DNA from 3 places in the Sporosarcina pasteurii genome. Region 1 is predicted to be linked to each of the others. Evidence: riboswitches for the same ligand, from Rfam matches in the RefSeq annotation. Region 1 holds a riboswitch; each other region holds the start of a gene.
The links. A riboswitch is a leader RNA that binds a small molecule or an ion and turns the genes downstream of it on or off. The one in region 1 is predicted to bind S-adenosylmethionine.
Positions count from the first base shown of each region.

Region 2: linked by a shared signal. The riboswitch ahead of AB1H92_RS01045 (O-acetylhomoserine aminocarboxypropyltransferase/cysteine synthase family protein) and the one ahead of AB1H92_RS13830 (methionine biosynthesis PLP-dependent protein) in region 1 are both predicted to bind S-adenosylmethionine.
Region 3: linked by a shared signal. The riboswitch ahead of AB1H92_RS02960 (LLM class flavin-dependent oxidoreductase) and the one ahead of AB1H92_RS13830 (methionine biosynthesis PLP-dependent protein) in region 1 are both predicted to bind S-adenosylmethionine.

Region 1 covers NZ_CP160452.1:2,873,785-2,876,054, forward strand. Annotated here, with positions in the region: gene AB1H92_RS13820 (MATE family efflux transporter) at 1-385, opposite strand, end outside; gene AB1H92_RS13825 (methylated-DNA--[protein]-cysteine S-methyltransferase) at 389-910, opposite strand; SAM riboswitch class I at 1,045-1,148, shown strand; gene AB1H92_RS13830 (methionine biosynthesis PLP-dependent protein) at 1,223-2,270, shown strand, end outside.
Region 2 covers NZ_CP160452.1:213,397-215,666, forward strand. Annotated here, with positions in the region: gene AB1H92_RS01040 (sulfite exporter TauE/SafE family protein) at 1-483, shown strand, start outside; SAM riboswitch class I at 558-673, shown strand; gene AB1H92_RS01045 (O-acetylhomoserine aminocarboxypropyltransferase/cysteine synthase family protein) at 789-2,081, shown strand; gene AB1H92_RS01050 (homoserine O-acetyltransferase) at 2,110-2,270, shown strand, end outside.
Region 3 covers NZ_CP160452.1:638,700-640,969, reverse strand. Annotated here, with positions in the region: gene AB1H92_RS02965 (PTS transporter subunit IIC) at 1-2, shown strand, start outside; gene AB1H92_RS02960 (LLM class flavin-dependent oxidoreductase) at 102-1,475, opposite strand; SAM riboswitch class I at 1,624-1,744, opposite strand; TPP riboswitch at 1,942-2,039, shown strand; gene AB1H92_RS02955 (3-oxoacyl-ACP reductase) at 2,218-2,270, shown strand, end outside.

The DNA.
Region 1 (2,270 bases):
TTGTTTCGGGCGTCCCAAGCCAACTTAAAATATGTTCTGATAAGACATATCCGGCGATACCTAATGAAATTGACATCAATGTAAGCATGACGACAAAGGCATTTAAGTATCGTTTGAGTCCTTCTTCGCTTCCTTTCCCTTTTTGTTGGGATAAAATCGTCAAAGCGGCGTTGTTTAAACCGATGACAAAAGATAGGACGGTAAAAACAATTGTGCCTGAAATCGCCACAGCCCCCAGTGCATCCGCCCCGATTAAATTCCCAATCCATAAACTATCAATAAATTGATAAGAAATTTGGAGTAAATTTGTCAATATAATAGGTGCTGAAGAAATGAACAGCTGTTTAACAATATTCCCTTCCGTAAAGTCATGTTGTTTTGCCATGTCCTACTCCCCTCTTGTACCTCCCGACCGCTCTAATTCAAGCAATTGTTCTTTCATCGTCAAACCTGCACGAAAACCGCCTAGTTTACCATCTTTCGTCAACACCCGGTGACACGGAACGACGATTAAGACCGGGTTTGCACCAATGGCTCCCCCAACCGCACGAACCGCTTTTGGTTTTTGAAGGCGTTCAGCAACGTCCGTATACGAAATCGTGTCTCCATAAGGGATTGTTTGCAATACTTCCCATACACTTTGCTGAAAAGGTGTCCCATACAAATCAAGCTGACCTGTAAAAATTTGACCTTTTCCATCTATAGTAGCACGTAGTTCATTTACATAAGGCTCTATGACCTCCTGATTTTCTTCCATAAGCGCATTGCGAACACGCTTCGCCACCCAATTGGAGAGCTCTTCGAAAGGAGCATCCGGCGTTCCGATGTAACATAATCCTTTTTCTGTCGCAGCCATATACATGGACCATTCCGCAAGTTGCACCTCTAACCAATAAACCGTTTGTTTCATATGTACTCCCCCCCATTCCTATCCTCTAATTTATAATCATTTTACATGTTTAACAGAATCTCTGCTTGTTTAATTCATCAAGTCGTGATAGCATAAATATAAATCTGTATCTTCCAACAATTTAATATTTTCATTTCTTATCCAGAGAGACGGAGGGATTGGCCCGATGAAGTCTCAGCAACCAGCCAGATGGCATTGGTGCTAATTCCAAAAGGTGTGATCGCCTTGAAGATAAGAAGATTGACTTCGTGATGATTAGGAGCACTCTTCTTATAGAGTGCTCTTTTTTTATTATAGAAAGGGAGGATTATATTGAAAAACAATCAGTTAGCCACTCAACTTGTCCAATTAGGAAATCGCAGTGATGCTAAAACAGGTGCGGTGAGTGCCCCAATTTATTTATCGACAGCTTTTGAACATACGGGCATTGGAGAATCCACGGGTTATGATTATTCTCGAACGAAAAACCCTACGCGTGCCCTTTTGGAAGAAGGTATCGCCAATTTAGAAAGTGGTGATGCAGGGTTTGCCTGTAGCTCCGGTATGGCCGCCATTCAGCTCGTCCTTTCAATATTTCGTTCGGGCGATGAACTCATTGTACCTGAAGATATTTACGGCGGCACATACCGTTTACTCGATGATTACGCGGATTTTTATTCAATTCAAACGACCTATACTGATTTTGCTAGCGTTGCCCAGGTAGAAGCATGTATTACACCAAAAACAAAAGCGCTATTTATTGAAACGCCAACAAATCCACTCATGGAAACGATTGATATTCAAGCATACGCGGCACTTGCTGAAAAGTATGAGTTACTCCTTATCGTAGACAATACGTTTCTAACGCCATATTTCCAAAGACCAATTGAGCTTGGTGCTCATATTGTTTTACACAGTGCTACTAAATATATTGGCGGCCATAATGATGTACTCGCAGGACTCGTTGTTGCGAAAGGGGATGCACTTTGCCAGCAATTAGGCGAGAATCATAATACGATTGGCGCAGTTCTTTCTCCAACCGATGCCTGGCTAACGATTCGCGGACTAAAAACGCTCCACTTGAGAATGAAACAACATGATGAAAATGCGAAAGAAATTGTGGCTTATTTAAAAACAGAGCCACTCGTGAAAGATGTGTTATATGCGGGGCAAGGCGGGATGGTATCTTTTCGTCTTCAAAAAAGCGAGTGGGTCAATCCGTTTCTGCAAAATCTCAACCTCATTACTTTCGCTGAAAGTCTTGGTGGCGTTGAAAGTTTTATCACGTATCCTGCCACACAAACCCATATGAGCATGCCGGAAGAAGACCGATTACGTCGCGGGGTTTGTAATAAACTACTGCGCTTTTCTGTCGGTGTAG
Region 2 (2,270 bases), 640 kb from region 1:
TACGGTTCAAACCTCCTTTCTGAAGGAGCCATTAATTCCGTATATGGTGTGTTGGCGACAATTGCTGCGATTATGATGTTTATTCCTAAGAAGGATGTTGATCAGCATCCGGACGGCGAAATAACATTCAACAAATGGTTAGCTTCTTCATTAGCCTTTATAGTTGGGATTGGCGCGGGAATTGTTGGGGCAGCAGGCGCATTTATTCTAGTGCCAATAATGTTGGTCGTTTTAAAGATTCCAACGCGTATGACGATTGCTACTTCACTTGGCATCACATTTATTTCGTCGATTGGCTCAACGATTGGAAAAGTTGCAACAGGCCAAGTCTTATATGTACCGGCAGCAATTATGATCGTTGCGAGTATCATTGCTTCTCCATTAGGAGCGAAAGTTGGCCAAAAAATGAATACGAAGATTTTACAATGGATTCTTGCGATATTAATATTATCTACCGCAATTAAAATTTGGTTAGATTTTTAATTTAAAAAAACGCTTGACTTTTCTATCTAATCAGTCTTATACTGTTTAACAAGATGGAAATCAGAATCATTTAACTCTTATCAAGAGCGGCGGAGGGAATAGGCCCTACGATGCCCGGCAACCAGCAAGTGACCTACTTGCAAAGGTGCTAATTCCTACAGATTCGTGCAAACGGTCTGAGAGATGAGAGGAGGAATTAAGCGAAAGCGGAACCCTCTTCTTTATGAAGGGGGTTCTTTTTTATACATAAAATTCCCCCCATCGTCCATGCACTTCCATCAATAAAATTCTGGAGGTAATGAATCATGACAAACTATCAACCTGAAACACTACTATTACACGGTGGTCAAGAACCTGACCCAATCACAGGATCACGCGCATTGCCAATACATCGCACGACTTCTTTTGTTTTCAAAAATACAGAACACGCACAAAACTTATTCGGCTTAAAAGAAGCTGGCAATATTTATACACGTATTACAAACCCTACAGTTGATGCATTCGAACAGCGAGTTGCACAACTAGAAAAGGGAACTGCTGCAGTTGCACTATCTTCCGGAATGGCAGCAATTGCTTTTGCAATTATGAACATTGCAGAGGCTGGCGATGAGATTCTTGCAGCTGAAAATTTATATGGCGGAACGTACAATTTATTCGCAGTGACATTGCCCCGCTACGGTATCGATGTAAAATTTGTTGATGCAACAGACCCGGAAAACTTCCGCAAGGCAATTACAGACAAAACGAAAGCTATTTTTGCAGAGTCGATTGCGAATCCAAGTCTGCACGTTTTAGATATTGAAGCAGTTGCTGAAGTTGCACATGACAACGATATTCCGCTTCTCATTGACAGTACATTTTCAACGCCATACGGCAGCAATCCAATTGAATTTGGCGCAGACGTTGTTATTCATTCGGCAACAAAGTGGATTGGCGGCCATGGTACGTCAATCGGCGGTGTTGTAGTTGATGGCGGTAAGTTTGACTGGACAAAAGGGAAGTTCCCTGGATTTACGGAGCCAGACGAGACATATCATGGACTCCGTTACGGTATTGATGTACCTAATGCAGCATTTGCAACAAAGTTACGTGTTCAACTATTACGTGATTTCGGACCTTGCTTAAGCCCGGACAATGCATTTAATTTCTTACAAGGTTTAGAAACATTGCATTTACGCTATCCAAAACATTGTGAGAATGCACTTGAAATTGCAAAGTACCTACAAAGCCATCCATCTGTTGAATGGGTTACTTACAATGGACTGGAAGATCATCCGTCCTATGAAGCGAGCAAGAAATACTTGAAAAATGGTGTTGGCTCAATTGTAAACTTCGGTATTAAAGGCGGACGTGAAGCGGGACGTAAAGTCATTGATAATGTGAAAATTTGGTCTCACGTTGCAAACGTTGGAGATGCGAAGTCACTTATTATCCACCCGGCTTCGACAACCCACCAGCAGTTAGGTCCTGAGGATTTGAAAAAATCAGGCGTTTCTGAAGAGTTAATCCGTCTAGCTGTAGGTTTAGAGTCGACAGAAGATATTATTGCTGACCTTGCACAAGCAATTGAAAAAGCAGTGCCAGTGGGTGCAAAGTAAGGAAATGAGAAAACAGGAGATGAGGACTTTGGTAGAGACGGGAACTGTAAACATCGGGAGATTAACGTTAGAGTCTGGGATTGTTCTCGACCAAGTCCATCTCGCTTATGAATGGGCTCGAAAAGATAATTCCCCAATCGTACTAGCTTGTCATGCTTTAACAGGGAACCATCGCACCATCGGGGATGA
Region 3 (2,270 bases), 1.1 Mb from region 1:
GATGATAAAAAAGAAGTCGACCATTAACCGACTTCCTCATAAGTATTTCAGCAACTAGTTTAAAAAAGCGCGTGCCACACAACTGTGACACGCGCTTTTTATTAAACTAAAACAGGCTGCTTTCTATACTGATTCGCCGTATGATGTTCTGGTAAGCGGTCATTGCCGAATAGTTTCTTTCGGAACGTCCCCTCTTCGTATTCTTTCTGTACGAGACCACGTTCTTGTAAAACGGGTACGACATGGTCAACAAACTCTTCAAATGTTCCAGGAGAAATGACGTAAGAAATATTAAAGCCGTCAATTCCGATAGCGACCAATGCTTCCATCGCGTCCGCAATGCTTTCTGGCGTTCCTACTTCAACGTGACCTAGTCCGCCAATGCCCACAAATTCCGCCGCCTCCCGAACTGTCCATTCTTTCGTTGGGTCTGCATTGGTGAAGTTTTCCACAACGGATTGAATGGCTTCGCTTTTTACGTATTCAAGTTTATCGTCTGGGTCGTACCCGGAAAAGTCGATTCCCGTCCACCCGCCGAATAATGCCAAGGCACCTTCATAACTAATATGTTTTTTATATTCTTCAAACTTCCGATCCGCAGCTTCTTGTGTTTCACCAATAATGGGTGTGAAGGACGCAATAATTTTTACATCCTCAGGATTTCGTCCCGCTGCCTCGGCTTCTTGTCGCAAGGATTGGATTGTTTGCTTTGTCGTTTGTGGCGTTGGGGTACTTATAAAGACAAGTTCCGCATGTTTCGCCGCAAATTTCTGTCCTGTATTGGAAGCACCGGCTTGGAAAATGACAGGCGTTCGTTGTGGGGAAGGTTCACTTAAATGTGCACCTGGCACTTTGAAATATTTCCCTTCATGCTCGATATCATGAACTTTATCTGGATCCGCATAGATGCCTTTTTCTTTATCGACCACAACGGCGTCCTCTTCCCAGCTGCCTTCCCACAGTTTATAAACGACTTCCATATATTCATCCGCAACTGCATAACGTTCCGAGTGACCGATTTGATTTTCTTTTCCAATATTTTTAGAGGCACTCTTCAAATAAGAGGTTACGACATTCCAGCCAATTCGGCCTTTCGTTAAATGATCCAACGTTGACATGCGCCTCGCAAAAATATAGGGATGCTCGTGACTTGTGGAAGCTGTTAATCCAAAACCTAAATGCTTTGTTGCTTGCGCCATAATCGGAACGACGAACGCTGGATCGTTTAGTGGCGCTTGAACGCCATGCCGAATCGCTGCATCACGCGATCCTTCATATACGTCATACACCCCTAATACATCCGCTATAAAAATCGCATCAAAACGACCTCTTTCCAATACTTGCGCCACATGCGTCCAATATTCTGCATCCTTATAAGTGGAAGCTTGATCGTCCGGATGTGTCCATAATCCCGCCGAATAATGTCCTGCACAATTCATGTCAAATGCGTTTAAATAAATTCTCTTTTTTGTCATGTGAATAAACTCCTGTCCATTTATTTTATTAAACTATATTTAACCAATAAACAAACTAGGTTTAATGGTTGATAACGACCTGATAACATCTTGAACCATACAAAAAAACCTCTTCTACAAAGGAAGAGGTTTATCTATTACACGCTCTTCCTCATCTCTCAAATGTTGAACATTTGCTGGAATTAGCACCTTTTCGCATTTGTTTATCACAAATAGGATGGTTGCCGCAGGATCGTAGGACCAGTTCCTCCCCTGACTCTTGATAAGGAATAATATTAAGTTTATTAAGAATATTTACATCATACCTAACTTCTAGTAAACTGTCAAGGTCGGAATTGTTTCATGTTTTTATGGTCAGCAGAGACTGATAGAAATGGATTCCTTTATTTATCGACCAAAACTGACAAACTCTCACTTTATTTCACAAAAGTAAGATTTGTGGTAAAATTATGGTAATCACATCATAGTAGATCACTGGGGGCGCCTTTTGGCTGAGAAGAGTTACTCTGACCCTTAGAACCTGATCCGGTTGATACCGGCGGAGGGAAGTGAATTTTTTCTGTATGCAGATCACTCCTCCAGTGGTCTTTTTTTGTGGCTATACAAAACAATGAAGGCTGAAGGAGGCGGGTAGATGCGACAAGCATAAGACGAATTAACGGAGTAGCGTTTTTTGCTACGCAGTTAATTTGGCTTATGACTCGAGCATCTGCCTCCTGAAGCTAGAATGGAGCTGTAGAAAGTGGAGCTAAAAGATCAAGTAGTACTCGTAACAGGAAGTAGCCGTGGACTTGG